4 regions of the Paenibacillus sp. FSL R5-0701 genome follow, and region 3 is predicted to be linked to each of the others. Evidence: riboswitches for the same ligand, from Rfam matches in the RefSeq annotation. Region 3 holds a riboswitch; each other region holds the start of a gene.
What was found. Region 3 has a riboswitch for thiamine pyrophosphate ahead of tenA (thiaminase II). Riboswitches for the same ligand answer to the same signal wherever they lie in the genome.
Positions count from the first base shown of each region.

Region 1: linked by a shared signal. The riboswitch ahead of MKZ13_RS04430 (ECF transporter S component) and the one ahead of tenA (thiaminase II) in region 3 are both predicted to bind thiamine pyrophosphate.
Region 2: linked by a shared signal. The riboswitch ahead of MKZ13_RS02305 (ABC transporter substrate-binding protein) and the one ahead of tenA (thiaminase II) in region 3 are both predicted to bind thiamine pyrophosphate.
Region 4: linked by a shared signal. The riboswitch ahead of MKZ13_RS18100 (thiamine phosphate synthase) and the one ahead of tenA (thiaminase II) in region 3 are both predicted to bind thiamine pyrophosphate.

Region 1 covers NZ_CP150230.1:962,098-966,314, reverse strand. The annotation lists gene MKZ13_RS04440 (energy-coupling factor transporter transmembrane component T) at 1-291, opposite strand, end outside; gene MKZ13_RS04435 (ABC transporter ATP-binding protein) at 266-1,837, opposite strand; gene MKZ13_RS04430 (ECF transporter S component) at 1,838-2,431, opposite strand; TPP riboswitch at 2,660-2,770, opposite strand; gene MKZ13_RS04425 (pectate lyase) at 2,943-3,611, opposite strand; gene MKZ13_RS04420 (radical SAM/SPASM domain-containing protein) at 3,961-4,217, opposite strand, start outside.
Region 2 covers NZ_CP150230.1:473,028-477,244, forward strand. The annotation lists gene MKZ13_RS02290 (ABC transporter ATP-binding protein) at 1-100, opposite strand, end outside; gene MKZ13_RS02295 (ABC transporter permease) at 138-896, opposite strand; gene MKZ13_RS02300 (thiamine-binding protein) at 896-1,186, opposite strand; gene MKZ13_RS02305 (ABC transporter substrate-binding protein) at 1,404-2,444, opposite strand; TPP riboswitch at 2,665-2,777, opposite strand; gene MKZ13_RS02310 (phospholipase D family protein) at 3,213-4,217, shown strand, end outside.
Region 3 covers NZ_CP150230.1:3,710,007-3,714,223, reverse strand. The annotation lists gene MKZ13_RS16325 (zinc-dependent alcohol dehydrogenase) at 1-627, shown strand, start outside; gene MKZ13_RS16320 (hypothetical protein) at 659-859, shown strand; gene MKZ13_RS16315 (spore coat protein) at 871-1,167, shown strand; gene tenA (thiaminase II) at 1,332-1,994, opposite strand; TPP riboswitch at 2,108-2,205, opposite strand; gene MKZ13_RS16305 (endo-1,4-beta-xylanase) at 2,413-4,217, opposite strand, start outside.
Region 4 covers NZ_CP150230.1:4,115,366-4,119,582, reverse strand. The annotation lists gene MKZ13_RS18105 (ABC-F family ATP-binding cassette domain-containing protein) at 1-1,530, shown strand, start outside; TPP riboswitch at 1,607-1,716, shown strand; gene MKZ13_RS18100 (thiamine phosphate synthase) at 1,942-2,610, shown strand; gene thiO (glycine oxidase ThiO) at 2,627-3,799, shown strand; gene thiS (sulfur carrier protein ThiS) at 3,796-3,999, shown strand; gene MKZ13_RS18085 (thiazole synthase) at 4,002-4,217, shown strand, end outside.

The sequences.
Region 1 (4,217 bases), 2.7 Mb from region 3:
TATGTGAATCAATCCCCACTTATACCATGTGGTCTCTCCCTTACCAAACATCATCATACCTGTGGACGTGGAGATAAACACCAGAATGAATGGTGATGCGTACAGCATCAATCTATACCACGGATGACCTGTCCAGCACAGTAACAGCATCATCGCCACCGCAACGTTGGCCATTACATTCAGATTGTGAATGAGGATAACGATGACAAACATCATCGTCAGAATGATCATCTTTAATCCCGGGTTGACGTTATGAAGCCAGGTTTCACGGTGAGGAAACGACAGTTGCATCAGTTAACCTCCCCTCATCTACCGTCCAGATTCGGGTGCAATATCTTTTTACAATTTCATGATCATGGGTAACCATAACAATAGCTGTTCCTTCACGCCGCAATTGCTCCAGTTGTGTTAACATGGCGAACGTATTACGGGCATCCTGTCCAAAAGTAGGTTCATCCAACAGCAGTATTCGCTGCTCTCTCACCAGTGCAGAGGCAACGCTCAAGCGTCGTTTCTGCCCCATCGATAATTGGTAGGGATGACGCTCGGAGAGGTCGATTAGTCCAAATTGATTCAACATATGATCAGTCCTGGCAAGTCTTTCTTCCGTTGTAAGCCTGCCCCCCAGCAATGAGAATTCTACTTCTTCCGCGACGGTGTTGGTCACAAATTGAAACTCCGGGTTCTGAAATACAAACGCGATTCGATCTGCAAGCTGCTCCGTTTTGCCAGAAGGCTGACCGTCCACCTCATAATGACCTGTTGTTTTCAGGATATTCATCAGAGATAACAACAATGAACTCTTGCCAGCTCCATTAGCTCCGACAATACCAATCCAATCCCCATGCCATACTTTGGCCTGTTCTACCTGAATGAAGGGTCTTTTCCCACGCCATCCGGTGAACTGCTGCAAGTCCAGTGCAGGCTGATAGGCGGGTGATACAGGCGATAAGGATGAGACGTGAGATATGGGGGATATACCCGGTGTATCGGATAAGCCAGACGATTGCTGTGTTTCCACACTTGAGATGCCGTGATCCACACGCACTTGAAGCTCTCCAGAAGCACTTCCCTCTTCTTGCTTAGCTGCCTGCTCGTGCTCATCCCACACACCCGGATACCAGATTCCATAAGCCTTCAGCTTGCCCCGTTCATCCGTAAATACCTGCTGTGCTGGCCCATCCGCCACAATCTTTCCTTCAGGTGATAACACAATGATGCGGTCGACCATATCTACAATCTTGTTTATTTTGTGTTCAACGATGATGATCGTTTTGTCACTGGCTATCCTTCTGACGGTATCCCACACCTGGGAAGTCCCCTCATCATCCAGCAGTGCAGTGGGTTCATCCAAAAACAATACCTCCGGGTCCATGGCAAGCATTGAAGCAATCGCAAGACGCTGCTTCATCCCCTGAGACATGGACTGGATCAATACACGATTCTGTTCAAAGGATAACCCCACTTGTTTCAGAACATATTCAATCAGAGCAGGCATCTCTTCACGCGAAATATTTCGGTTTTCCAGAACAAATGCGATCTCTTCATCCGTAAAGGACATACAGAACTGGGTATCCGGATCTTGAAAGACCACTCCTGCTTTGGCAGGAACCTGAATATCATCACATTTCATCGGAATCTCTACCGAACGTGGAATTAAACCGCTCAAAATTTGCAATAACGTCGATTTACCGGAGCCACTCGGGCCAAGCAACAGCACTTTCTCTCCTTGACGCACAGAAAGAGACAAGCCTTGAAATACCAAGGCTTTCTCTCCCGGGAACTTGCATCTTAGATTAGTCACACTTACCGCTTGCGAATTCCCTTCCCCGTTCATCTAATCCAGCGCCTCATAATCCTGTTTCGATACCGGTCTGAGTGAACGTGTTACACCGGTCAGTTCCAATGCTTTGGCGAGATAATAAGCGAACACTCCTGCAATCAAGATGCTTCCGATGAAGCGGAATCCGATAAATAACGTATAATTCCAGGCCGAGAGTGAATCAATATACCCGTATTGGTAATCCAGCAAAAGCGAAGCCGCTGCGGCTCCTATGGCTGCAAGACAGGTGACAAACAGATTGGTTTTGCGATACAAAAATGCTGCGAAGAATATCTCGGCTCCCAATCCTTGCAACAGACCGTATACAAGTGTGGACATGCCCCATTCACTGCCCAGAAAGGCACTTACCGTTGAAGCCGCAACTTCAGCAAGAATAGCCACGCCTGGTTTACGAATGATGACAAAAGCAAACGTGCCCGCCATAAACCACATGCCATAGATCATCTGCTCCGCATGAACGCCAAATGGTTTCATCAAGTCATATGTAGGTCCCCATATCTTGTAAATCACCCCAAACACTACTGCGATCACGATGGTTACCAGAATATCCGTTAGTTTCAATCGCTTGTTGCCTGCTGTTGTTCCCATGTTCTCTACGTCCTTCCTTTGTTCCCTGTGGGGTTTATCATAATAAACGAAAAAGCCTCCCCGGTTCCGGGAAGGCCATACGCAAAGTGTACAATCCTCACAATGATGTATGGGATGGATGTCGAAAAACGGAATATCAACCAGCTCCCTTCCGCCCTGGCAGATACACCACCACAGTTCAAAGAGGTCTGTTGTTCATTCACGTTCATTCCCACAATTCACCCTTACATATCGCAAATCCATGTTCTCTACGCTGGCATTACCCAGATCAGATGTACGGTCAGCGGCACAAGGCCACTCTCTCAGCCCAACTTCATTGAGCTCCCGGTTCACTTATTTCATTGCTTCTAATGTACATCAGATGGGTATTTGTGGCAATGGTCTCTACAAAAATCAAAAGTTGGCATAGGAAAAGGCATCCCCCTGGATGCCTTTTGGACATACTTCACGATGTGAAATAGCTACCTTATCCGTACACGCCTTCAATCCGTATTCCAATGTATCCCTGTTCTTAATATTGCGTGTTCCCAGACTGGCTCGTTTTCCCTGAAGCAAACCCCTTGAACAACGTTGGTACTTTGGAATAACGAGTATTCGTAATTTTCCCTTGTGATGTGCTGCTGTCTGTACGCAAAATCGAATCTTTTACATTAGAAATGTTGGAATTATCCAGCGTCATGTTAACTGCGAAGGAAGTTCCACCATTTTGGCGAACCAGTTTGCCAATATCATCTGCACGGAAATTTTTGATGTTAATTGTTCCAGCTGCATTCATCTGGAACACTTTATCATAAGCCTTATACGCTGCCCCACCGGTAATGTTAACCGTTCCGGCAGACTTCAATGTCAGTGCATCCTCGCCAACGTCCTGCCAGACCACATTCGATATATTACAGTTGCCATAACAGTGAACACCATCAGCAGCAGGTGATCCGATATTTACATTTTTGAGCGTAGCCCCTGCCTCCAGACGGAAGACTGGCTTCTGATTTTCTGCTTGAGATCCGTCGCCCAGTGTGGAAGGATTGGCTACAAATGTTTTACCTTGACCGTCATAGGTCGTGCCCTTTGGAACAACAATCGTTGAATTTACAACGGTAGGTGCAGCCGCAGCCGGAACGGCACCAAATATGGAAGCAACCAAACCAGCGGACAGCAACAACGTCAACATTTTTTTCATAATTTTATTCCTCCCTTATTCTCTCGTTATTTGGTATTGTACAAGCCTGAGCTTGTACTGGAAGATCGTCAGAGGTGCACCTCTGTCCGACCCACAACCTAATCCTACCAAATAAGGAAGGTAACTAGAATAATCATTAGATCAGATATATCATGACATCGCACAATCCCTGTCATATCGGCATTTTTTGCATGCCAGGTCCCTCAAACAATATGCTGATATCAACCTCAGGTATGCTCATTTGTAGTGTATGTACCCCTCACTTGAATCCCCGATTACAAAGAAAGACCACTACATTTGTCTCCAAATGTGTGATCTTGAATGTCTTCTGGCTTCCTCATATAAGATATCAGGCTCCGAATCTCTGACGATAACCGCACTTTCGACACAACTCTTCCACAGCTTCACGTTTGGAGAAGCCATATACCAGATTGTTCGCTCGCTCACCCTCAATAATCTCCGAGAATGACTTCTCGTGCACATTACCAAGGTTAATGACACCCTCACCATCAAGACAGCATGGAACCACCGTTCCATCGACAAGCACAGCTGCCTGACCACGTAATGCATGGCAGAAGCCTTTGCCGTCATCTTCAGGTGCATCCA
Region 2 (4,217 bases), 3.2 Mb from region 3:
GTCGATCAGGCGTAGCCGAGTTAAACTTTTCACCGTGCGTTGGCTCTATTACACTTGCTCCTCGTCCAGGCTGGACTTGTTCATCCTGTTGTCGATTCATATGGTCATCACTTCCTATATACAGATTACATGCTTTACTACCGCTTCTGTGGCCGCCAGCGCACGAGCAGCCTCTCCAGCAGGGCAATGAACAGGAAGAGCAGCAAGCTGAGCGCGACAATAATCATGATCGCCACGAATAAGCGGTCCGTACGATAAGCCGACTTTTGCAGCATCATATAATAACCAATACCCTTGTCTGCACCAATCCATTCGGCAATGATGGCACCCATCACGCTATAGGTAGCGGCGATTTTGACACCGGAGAACACGGATGGCAGCGCATGGGGGAGCTCCAGCTTCCAGAAGAAATGATGACGTTTCGCACCAGCCATGCGCATATAGTTCATCATGGCCGCGTCAGTACGGGTCAAGCCGTCCATGGCCGCCACTGCGACGGGGAAGAAACAGACCAGGATGATGGTAATCAGCTTGGGCAACAGTCCGAATCCGAACCAGATTAACAGGAGCGGCGCGAGCGCGATGGTCGGGATATTTTGACTAAGAATAAGTAGAGGGTACAGGGCTGACTTGAGAAAAGGGACCAAATGCAGCACCATCGCAATCAGTAATCCAACCGCTGTTCCAGCGGCGAATCCGATAAGCGTTAACTGAATGGTTGCGGAAGCGTGCATGCCAAGCCGTTCGGCCTGAGTTGCTGCTTCGCGGGCGATATCGGACGGTGCAGGCAGCATCCATTTCTCAATATGGAAGAGGGAGACGGCTCCCTGCCATATCGCTATAAAGAGAATAACCGCCACAATGGGCGGCCATACACTTTTGAAATAGGCATGCATTAGCGATACTTCTCCGTCAGGGTATCCATGCTGAAGCCAGTAGGGCTATGGGCGATTTTGATCTGGGAGATGATGCTTGGGCTGCCAGCCTCCACGAGTACCTCGTGCATCTTGCGGACAACCTCCAGCAGTTCCTCCAGTTCCCCCTCCATCGTGGTGTCGAGTGCGTTCACCTGATATTTCAGGCCGGATTGCTGAATAACTTCAATGGCGCGATCTACGTAAGGATAAGAGTTCTCGCCATTTGGCGTTTTCGGGATAACCTGAATGCTAAGTAATGTGCTTGCCATGAGAGATCACGGCTCCTTTCGTGATAAATTGCATGAATTGAACCAGGTTTACACTTATCACTCCGATTGCAGTACCCTCTTCCGATCGCTGTTATCCCCAGATTTCTTGAATCCATTTTCAATGGGGGAAATCCGGAGATAAAGGCGAACACTTTGTTTCTTCAGATGGGTTCTGCACTCTTCGTTCTTGTGTAAAAAAGTTAAACTTAAGCAATTTTTATTGGGGTAAAAACTCGTTTGTATATGCCTTGCTCACATCGATCTGTTCATCCAGCAGTTTTTTGCTAAACATCCAGTCAGTGTAGTTTTGCCACACTTCCTGTTTTTGTTCTCCCCAGCGCGGGGCGTCATCTGTGTACTTTGGACTAAGCCATTTCTGGCTTGCCAGCACGAGGTCTTTATCCAGATCAGGGACGGCCTTGATCAGAATGTTGGCTGCGTCTTCGGGATGATCAATCGCATATTGATACCCTTCGGAGGTGGCTTTCAGGAATGCTTTCACCAACTCAGGGTCGTTTTGGATCGTTTGCTCGTTGGTTACGAGGACAGGCGTGTAGTAATCCAATGCTTCTGAATAATCCTTCACATATAACATGTTGATCGGTTCCCCGCGCAGTTCGGCTTCAATGCCTGTCCAGGCGTAGAAAATCCACGCGAAATCAATATCCCGTTTCACTGCGGTGAAAAAGTCAGCGTCACCCATGTTAATGTTTTTCACTTTCGATACATCGGCTCCGTCGCCTTCCATAATGGATTGCATCACGGCTTCTTCCACAGGGGAACCCCAACCGCCATAGGTTTTACCCTCAAAATCTTTCGGTGATTTGATATTCCGATCTGCCGGAGCAGCGAACCCGGATGTATTATGCTGAATAACTGCTGCGATGGAGACCAATGGAACACCCTGTGTGCGGGCTTGAGTTACACTCTCCTGATAACTTACGCCAAACGGTACTTCATTGGAGGCAACCATCGTATCTGCGCCACCGGCACCTGGTTGTACAACCTCCACGTTCAAGCCTTCGGCCTTGTAAAAACCTTGATCTACAGCCGCATACAGGCCGGTATGATTCGTATTTGGTGTCCAGTCGAGCACCACTTTAATATCTTTCAGGGCGGCAGTGTCACCTTCGTTGCTGCTTTCCGTATTTGTGTTGCCGTTCTGCCCAGCTGGGGCAGCTTCTTTGCCACCACATGCGGCTACAGTCACCATAAGCACGCATAAGAGCAACAATCCCATCGTTTTACGCCATTTCATCTGTGGTTCTCTCCTTCGGTATGTCCGGCCGATTGGCCCGGGGTACTCCTTGGCTTCATATCCAATCATCTTGCATAAATCGACAGATTTATACCAGTTGAGATCTGGATAACGTCACTTTTTTAGCTCTCTGGCTATATAAAAGAACATTAAAAAAGCGTCCCGTATTCCGGGACGCGTGCAGGCGTTAGAGAGGTGGCGTTCAGCCATAGGGCTGTGCCATTTCGATATACTCCGATTCCTACGCTGGCATGATCCAGATCAGGTCTAAGGGTTAGTATCTTGGTGGGATACACTCTCAGCCGGCCAATTCCGACTCCCCTGGGAAACTATGAAGTTACGGGCATTACTAGGTGTAATTATAGGCCAGCGGGTGGAACGTGTCCAGTCAGGAACTGGATGGGGACACGTATGAACTTATCAAACAGGTCGTTATACATATGTATATCAGCCTGTTTAGATGTGTTATTTTCAATAATTATCGTGGCGAATCATATAAGGCAATCTGGCTGAGTGCAAAAGCATCGGATAGTGGGCCATAGCCTAAGTGCTGAAGATCTGGAAGGCTCCCCACAAATACTTGGATCAAATCCGATGTTTGATATCTCGTCGCATCAGGGCTGCTTTCCCTATTTCAGCGATCAGCTTTTGATCGATTGACCTTGACCGGAGACGCTTGCTTCATTTAAACAACATAATTTAGATACAAAAGGAGATAGTACTGCTATACAAATAATTACTTTTTACATAAAAATGGGGGCGTACTGAATGATCCTTAAAACCATATTCGCAATTATTCTGTCCTATTGTGTCTACGTTTTTTTCACAGCTTACCTTTTATTTTTGGTTCCGTCTCCATCTACTATTGAAAATACGGATATGCAAAAATTGTTAACCGCAGGAAGTACGACAGATCGCGTACTGCTCTTGGAGGACGGCTTTCAATCCGGTCAGGTGAGAATCCAGACCATTCGAGAGGCGAAAACAAGCATCGACCTGGCTTATTACTCCATCCAAAAAGGAAAAACATCTCAACTCTTTTTTGCTGCTTTATTCGATGCAGCTGATCGGGGTGTTCATGTTCGAATCGTTTTAGACGGGATTTTTCACAACATGCGCGGAGAATTGCGTGATATTCCAGATGCCATTGCAGCTCACCCCAATGTGGAGTTAAGGTATTATGAACCACTCAACATAGTTATGCCATGGACATGGCATAACCGTCTGCATGACAAGATCTTTCTTGTCGACAACACATATGGCATCATTGGCGGCCAAAATATTGGTGATAGATACATGGCATTGCAACCCAAAAAAGACTATGTATTCGATCGGGATGTCCTTGTTTACAATCCAAACCATAATACGAACAGCACAGTTGTTGAAATGAAAAAATATATAGATCTGTTATGGGAACATCCATTCACCAAACCAGAAAAACATGCCAAACGTCAACATCATGCAAAGGGGTTAAAAGAGCTGGCTCGGCTGGCTCAGTTATATAAAAAAGCTCGGGCTCAGAGCGATCCTTTTGTTAAAGTGTTGCCGAAGGAATGGGCTCAAGAGGCTCTTCGTTCCGACCACGTCGCTTTCATTCACAATCCAATCCAAAGGCTGTATAAAGACCCGATCATGTGGAGAGCATTTGTTCATTTCGCCAATCAAGCAAAGTCGAAGGTGTACCTTCAGACGCCATATGCCATTCCTACCAAGAAAATGAAGAAAGCCGTACATCTGTCGATGAATCCAAAAGCAGAATGGGTCATGGTAACC
Region 3 (4,217 bases):
GTAGATAACGCCGGCGTTAAGAATGGTGATACAGTCATCGTGCTCGGCTGCGGTCCGGTCGGACTCCTGGCCCAGAAGTTCTGCTGGCTGAAAGGTGCTAAGCGGGTCATAGCCGTCGACTATGTCGATTACCGCTTAAAGCATGCAAAGCGAACGAACAATGTGGAAATCGTAAACTTCGAACAGGATAAGAATATTGGGAACACTCTCAAAGAAATGACCAAAGGCGGCGCCGATGTTGTGATTGATGCGGTAGGAATGGACGGCAAGATGAGCGATCTTGAATTTCTAGCCAGCGGTATGAAACTGCAAGGCGGCACCATGAGCGCATTTATCATTGCATCTCAGGCTGTCCGCAAAGGTGGTACCATTCAAGTCACTGGGGTATACGGCGGACGTTATAACGGATTCCCACTCGGTGACATCATGCAGCGAAACGTGAATATCCGTTCCGGACAAGCTCCGGTCATTCACTACATGCCATACATGTACGAGTTGGTGACGTCTGGCAAAGTGAACCCTGGGGACATTGTTACGCACGTCATTCCGCTCAGCGAGGCCAAGCGGGGCTATGAAGTGTTCGATACAAAAACGGACGATTGCATTAAAGTCATCTTAAAGCCTTAAATATGAGTAGATACACGGGAGGACAATCTGAATGAATTCCACTTACGCTTTGCATGAGATGCTCGAGGTGCATGAAATAGCTGCGTTCAAGACGGTTTGCATGACTAAATGTAAGACGATGCAAGCTCTGGTAACCGACCCGGAGCTCAAACAAATTTTGAAACAAGATGCGATATTATCACAACAGCAGCTTCAGGAGCTCGGTGGAGTGCTGTCTAAAGCGACTGTATAGGAGATAAAAAAATGAACCCAATATTAGAACACATGACTGGTCTTAATACGCTGACCGATGACGTGATTGCAATGGATTTTTTGATGAACGCCAAGAGCAGCGTCAGAAACTACGCCATGGCTGTGACCGAATGTGCCACCCCCGAAATCAAACAAATTTTGATGAAACAGCTCGATGAAGCCATAGACTCTCATGAAAAGATATCAAATTACATGGTGCAGCATGGCTTATACCACCCTTACCATATTGCAGAGCAAATTCAGCTCGATCTGAAAAATATTCAAACTGCTATGAACATTCCGTCCTGACGCCCTTTTTTCGGTATCGTTGCAGCTCCACGAGAGAAACAAAAGGTAACAAACGAAAGCTCGTATGAAGCAAGGGGGGATAACCTCCCTCTTCAATACGAACTTTTATGCCCTCTTATTGTTTATGGACGCTGCTCTCTAAATTGAATTAACTACCATTGAACTCAAAGCTCCAGCCTCCATGACATCTCCCAAAAATCAAGCTCAAAGCGACTGCACATCACGAAAATATCTTCCATCCGTTGGTACGTTCCCTCGCTACAGCCTTCTAATAACTTATCCGTTAACGTCACAAGGGATTGATTGTTGCTGTTGTATTCAGAGGAAGCATATCCTGTGATCCAATCTCCATAAAAAGGATGATCAGCTGCACCTGGCTTTTGAGCAAGGACTTGACCAATCTCTGCATAGCTCCATGAACAGGCCAGAATGGATACAAGTACTTCTGCTATACCACCCGCATGGGAAACAGAGAGCATATAGTTAGTATAGGCTGCATTTTTCAGTGCAGGTTTTACCTGAAAAACATGATCCTCTGTAATCTCTAGTCGTTCCATATAAGATCGATGAATTTTCATTTCGCCATTCAGGATGTTATCTACATTTTTACTAAAAAACTGCATCAATTTGGGGTCGTGCGACTTGACGATACCTAGTGCAAATACGCGGGCATAATCGAACAGGTACAAGTAGTCTTGCAACAAATAATAACGAAATTGTTCAACCGGTAAGGAACCATCTCCGATCCCTTTCACAAAGGGATGCTCAAGACATTCCTTCCACACAGGCTGTGCCGCCCGATATAGTCTCTCTGAAATAGTCAACATATGTTCCTCCAATTCATAATGTACGTATTTAAAAACAAAAAAACGAAACATCCATAGGATGTTTCGCAGACAAATACACTAAAACAAGAGGGTTCGCATGAGCTACCCAAGTACAGTGTTTCATCGTTGCATCCCTACGTTGGCATTATCCAAATCAGGTAAGGTCGGTTTAACACCCTCTCAGCCGGTTAAGGCTCCCTCGCAAACGGTTGTATGTAGTTGATTACTTTCTTATCCGCATAAAAGAATAAAATAACATCCATTTAGTATATCAAGGGCTGTTTAATACAGTCAAGACAGATTGTATCACGCCTCATCAGCTTGAGTGACGTCTTTAAATGATGAAAACCATCACAACAATGGTTGAGTTTTATCCACTGTTATGATGGTTTCTATTCTTACAATTATTGTCGATGGTTTAATGACCGAGCTTGTTCTTTCCGACAAAAGTGAGTATTCCGTACTGCGAAGTGTTTCTCCAGCTCTCATTGGTCGTATCATTCCATTTGGCTACGTTCTGTTTACCTCCGCCCTGGTTGTCGTTAATTTGAAGATCGAAACCGAGAACATTTCCTGCTTTGGGCGTCAGTGATTGCAACTGGATTCTGGCTTCTACGAGATATCCTTTATTTGTTTTCTTCACAGCACTTACAAGGCGTCCGGGTGAGGCACCCCCTGCAAAGGTTCCCACATTGTCTGCACTGATTCTGAACTGGGCATCATCATATTGAAAATACGGTGTGCGCTGGTGATTCTCGTCCAGGAAAATCTCAACCGAATCCTGATCCCATGGGTTGATGTTATCTGTGATGATGTTTGGATCAGTGACGTCGATCAGCAGGTATAGATACTCACCTGTCCACATTGCCCGAGCGACTGCCTCTGCACCTTCGTTCTCATTCAACCGTTTTACTTCAAATGGTACAGCCTTATTCCATGATGTGTCTTTCTTCCCATCAATCTGAACAATCCCTTGTACAGCTTGTGCAGATTTGGGCATAGGGGCAAGCTGAATCACGCCGTATTTGCTTGTATCCTGTTCCTGAGATTGTGTTCGATCATTCCAGTACATTGGATTATAAGGTTGTGTCCCACTTGAACCGCCATCAGTCACACGGATATCCAATCCGGCTTCATATTCTGATCCGACTTGGATACCACCCCACGGAATGGACAATTCAACCTGATATCCTGCTTTGGTCTCGCGTACACGATATGAACGCTGCTCCACGCCCTCAGCTTTGCCCGACCGCTTAATGATTACGTGTCGGTCATCTGCTTCATATGAAGTGGTCTTGCCATTATTGAGATCAACAAAGATATCTACTCTGTCGTTCACATCTGCCTTCGCATCCTGAACATCCACAAGGATATACAGGTTACTTTGATCCCATAAGGTGCGGAAACTGGCTGATCCCGAAGAGTCGCCCTTCAGTGGAGTAGACACCGCTTTGTTCCAGAGTGGATCTTGTGAATGTTTTTTGATATCCGGTTTACCCGAAAGTGAGACGGCTCTCTGTGTCAAAACAGGCAAGCCTGATTCATCCACGAGCCCCCAGTATGCTTTTTTGGCCTTCAGGGCTGAATCAAACAGCATAGCCTGGTTGTTGTAAGACTTCTCATCTTGGAGTCCCCATAAGGTAACTGAAGAGATGTGATCTTTGTGTTTTTGGTACAAATCCAACAGTTCCTTATATCGATACGCCTGTTTTACCGCAACTTCATCCGACATCTCTTCACCAAATGGAATTCCGCTATCCACATCCAGTTCCGTGATCTGAATATCCAATCCAAGTTCGGCGAACATGTTGATCGTTTTTTCAATTTCCTTGATGGGAGGGGATTCCAGGTTATAGTGGGATTGCAAACCCACACCATCGATAAGCCCCTTATCTTTCAGTCGTTTGACCAACTGAAACATATGCTCTCTTTTCTCAGGGACTTCCGTGAAGTATTCGTTGTAATATAATTTGGCATTCGGATCTGCTGCACGAGCGAATTCATAGGTTTTCTCAATGTAATCCGGACCGATTAGTTCATAAAAGGGACTTTTACGTAAACCGTTGGCATCACCATTGCTATCCGCAATCGCCTCGTTTACCACATCCCAGGCATAGATCTTACCTTTGTATCGGGTCATGACGGTTTCAACGTAATCCTGAATCCGGGCAAGCAGTAATTCTCGACTCGCAGGGTTACCCTGAGGATCTTTGAACATCCACT
Region 4 (4,217 bases), 410 kb from region 3:
AACGTGAGTCACAATTTTGGAGATCGCACGTTATTTAAAAATGTATCGTTTCGTTTACTTGCCGGAGAGCGCGTAGGACTTGTTGGTGCCAATGGTGTGGGTAAATCCACATTAATGAACATCCTTACCGGTAAATTGCTTAAAGATAGTGGAAAAGTGGAATGGACACCTAAGGTCCGTTATGGATATCTGGATCAGCATACAAAGCTTACGCCAGGCAAAACCATTCGTGACGTTCTTAAGGATGCATTCCTTCCGTTGCTTGAATTGGAAAAAGAAATGATGAATATTACGGACCAGATGGCAGATGCAGATCCAGATAAGCTGGAGCAGTTGCTGGAAGAGATGGGCGATATTCAGGAACAACTGGAACAGGGCGACTTTTATCTGATTGACGTAAAAGTGGAAGAGATGGCCAATGGTCTTGGTTTGTCCGCAATTGGTCTTGATCGAGATGTCGCAGCTCTAAGTGGTGGACAACGTACCAAGGTGCTTCTTGCCAAGCTTCTGCTCGAGAAACCTACAGCTCTTTTGCTGGATGAGCCGACTAACTATCTGGACGTAGAGCATATTGAATGGCTGTCACGTTACCTGAAGGACTACCCGCACGCGTTTCTCTTAATCTCCCATGACACGGAATTCATGAATGAAGTCGTAAATGTCATTTATCATTTGGAATTTGCCAAATTAACGAGATATGCTGCGAACTATAACAAGTTCCTTGAGATGGCTGATATGAATAAAGCCCAGCATATTGATGCATACGAGAAGCAGCAAGAGTACATCAAGAAGCAGGAAGATTTCATTCAGCGTAACAAGGCACGTGCTTCAACTTCAGGTCGAGCGAAGAGCCGGGAGAAGCAGCTGGACAGAATTGAACGTATTGATCGCCCAGATGAAGCGGCCAAACCAACGTTCAAATTCAAGGATGCCCGTGCGAGCAGTAAAACGGTCTTTGAGGGTATTGATTTTGAAATTGGATATACGTATCCTTTGCTGCCCAAAATGACGATGACAATTGAACGTGGTGAAAAAATTGCCATCGTAGGTTGTAATGGTGTGGGTAAATCGACACTGCTGAAAACTATTCTGGGCAAAATATCTCCACTGAGTGGAAAGACCTTCTTGGGAGATTATCTCGAAACGGCCTATTTTGAACAGGAAGTTCGTGCTGGGAATATCACGCCGATTGAGGATGTTTGGAATGAGTTTTCACATTTGACCCAGAATGAGGTCCGGGGTCATCTCGCACGCTGTGGGTTGAAAAATGAGCACATTACCCGTCCGCTTAACATGCTGAGTGGTGGAGAGCAAGCCAAGGTTCGTTTATGCAAACTCTTGATGCGTGAAAGCAACTGGATTTTATTCGATGAGCCGACAAACCATCTCGATGTCACAGCCAAAGCGGAGTTGCAGCGTGCTTTGCAAGAATTCAAGGGAACGGTGTTACTGGTATCTCATGAACCTGATTTCTACGAGGGTTGGGTCACCAAAACATGGAATGTAGAAGAATGGTCTGAGACAAACTAGGGCGATTCAAGACAATGTTTAACAGAAATGACGGTGACAAAAAAACCCGTCTATGGTAACATAGGCTACAACTTCATATGAACACTAGGGGGGCCGCACGATGCGGCTGAGATGGAAGAATGCGATTCCGGACCCTTTGCACCTGATCTGGATCATACCAGCGTAGGGAAGTGGCGAGCGCGTTTCAGTGAATGACGTGAGCAAACGGCAATTCAAAGGATTTCAACCGTCTGCTTAACGAATTGAAACATGCAGTTGCGTGTATAACGTTATGGCTATAGGGTCTATAGCTTTATTGCACGAAATGAACTGTATGTATCAGTCAGTCATCTGGTTCTATAATTAATACGCAGCCACTCCCCTACGGGAGTGGCTTTTTTGTGTTTTCATAGCATTCACGTCTGGAAGGAGATGAACAGTACGGTAATTTCTCATGAACATGTTCAAGAATCATTTGAATTGCATGTTGTATCTACGGGTACAGGGGATCAAGCATCTTTTGTAAAAGCTGCAAAGGACGTTTGGCCTTTGGTGGACTATATTCACATACGAGAAAAACAACTCACATGGCAAGACAAGATCGGTTGGGCTGAAAGTCTGCGTAACGTTGGTGTTCCATCTTGTCGCATCGTTATCAATGGCTCAGAACTGCCACCACAGAATGACATCTATGGCGGTGTACACTGGGGGCAAGATGTGATACGTAACTACAACCCTGCTGTTATAAGCAATGTGCAGCGACTTCGTCTGGGTGTATCTGTTCATTCACTCGATGAGGCAAAAATCGCTGAAGAACGGGGAGCCGATTACCTATTCTTCGGGCATGTCTTCTCAACCAACAGTAAGCCTGATCTTGAACCAAGAGGATTATATGCTCTGGCTGAAGTGTGCTCCGGTGTCTCCATTCCTGTCATGGCGATCGGTGGCATCGAACCGGGAAACATTCACGCTATTCGCTCTGCAGGCGCTCAGGGAGTTGCTGTGATCTCGAATGTCTGGGCGAGCGATTCCCCGGATCAGGCGGCTGCATCGTTAAGGCAGGCTATCGTTGGCGTTGGTACAGAAAGTTTGAGCCGCTAATCAAGGAGATGAGCTGATGAAGAAGATCATTACTGATAGACCGGATAAGGTTCATGCAGAAACGATTATTGTAGGCGGAGGGGTTGTTGGTTGTGCCATTGCATATGAACTTGCTTCCCGTGGACAGGATGTGCTGTTGCTGGAGCGTTCGGCGATTGCAGGAGGCACTTCTTGCGCGGCGGCTGGAATGCTGGCGGCCGACAGTGAGGATTTTGCTCATCCTTTGATGGCTAAGCTTGCCAGGCAGAGTAGACAGTTACTTACCGAGCAACAGATGCTAATGGCTACACTCAGTGAGGTAGAGACTGGTCTGCAACGCCAGGGATTCCTAACTCCTTTTCGTTCATACAGTGAATTAAGTAGTTATAAGGACAATCGGAAGTCTGCGTTGTCTACTTCTGCTGATGAGGTGTGGTGGGATCGTTCCATTGTGCAGCAGGAGGCATCATGGCTTAACAGAGATACGTATGGAGCCTATTACAGACCTTACGAGAGTGAAATTCTCCCACTCCACCTAACGAAGGCATACGCCGAATCCGCTCAAGCAATGGGAGCACGGGTTATGGAGGACATACAGGATATACGTGTGCAAGCAAACGAACACGGTGTGCAGGGAATCACCACATCGATCGGTGAGATGAGATGCAAACATGTCATTATAGCGGCTGGATTACAGAGTGAAGAGTTGATGAGACATGTGAATCTGAGCTTGCCTGTGTGGTCGGTAAAAGGTGAAATAGCCGCCGTTCAGTTCTCAGAAGAACATGCAGGGTACAGACCTGACAGAACGGTGTATGCAGAGGATATCTATATTGTTCCCAAAGCCAATGGCGAAGTTTGGCTCGGGGCAACCAGTCTGCCAGGAAGAGCGGATTTGAACGTTTCTGTACAGGGTGTTCAGAAGCTGCTAACAGCGGCTACCCACTGGGTGCCGGGGATGAAAGAAGCACAATTTATACGAGCGTGGGCAGGCGTAAGACCGGCAACACCCGATGGGCTGCCTTATATAGGTGCTTGCAAGAGTATACCCGGGCTGTTCGCCGCCTTTGGGCATTACCGCAACGGTATCTTGCTTAGTGCGATAACAGGCAGGCTTATCGCGGAGTTGGTCGCTGGCAAAAGCTCAGAAGAACTCGGAATTGAGGCGCTGAGCCCTGAGCGATTGAACAGAAAGGGAGTGGTGCAGTGAATATCATCGTTAATGGTCAACGGATGGAGATTGAAGACAGATTGAATCGTGTGGATAAATTGCTCCAATCTTTTGACCTGCAAGTTAAGACTGTAGTTGTTGAGCTGAACAGGCATATCTTAACGCGTGAACACCATGAGTCAACAACATTAAGAGAAGGCGATCGAATTGAGATTGTACATTTTGTAGGAGGCGGTTGATGATGTTGAACATTGGTAAATATACGTTTGAGTCCAGATTGTTGCTCGGAACAGGCAAGTTTTCGGATCTGGAAGTGCAAAGTCAGGCTGTGGAAGCATCTGAAACGGAAGTTTTAACCTTTGCTGTTCGTCGTCTGAATCTGGAGGAACGCAACCAGAAGCATTTCCTGGATACGTTGGATCTGGACAAATACACTCTTCTTCCGAATACGGCTGGG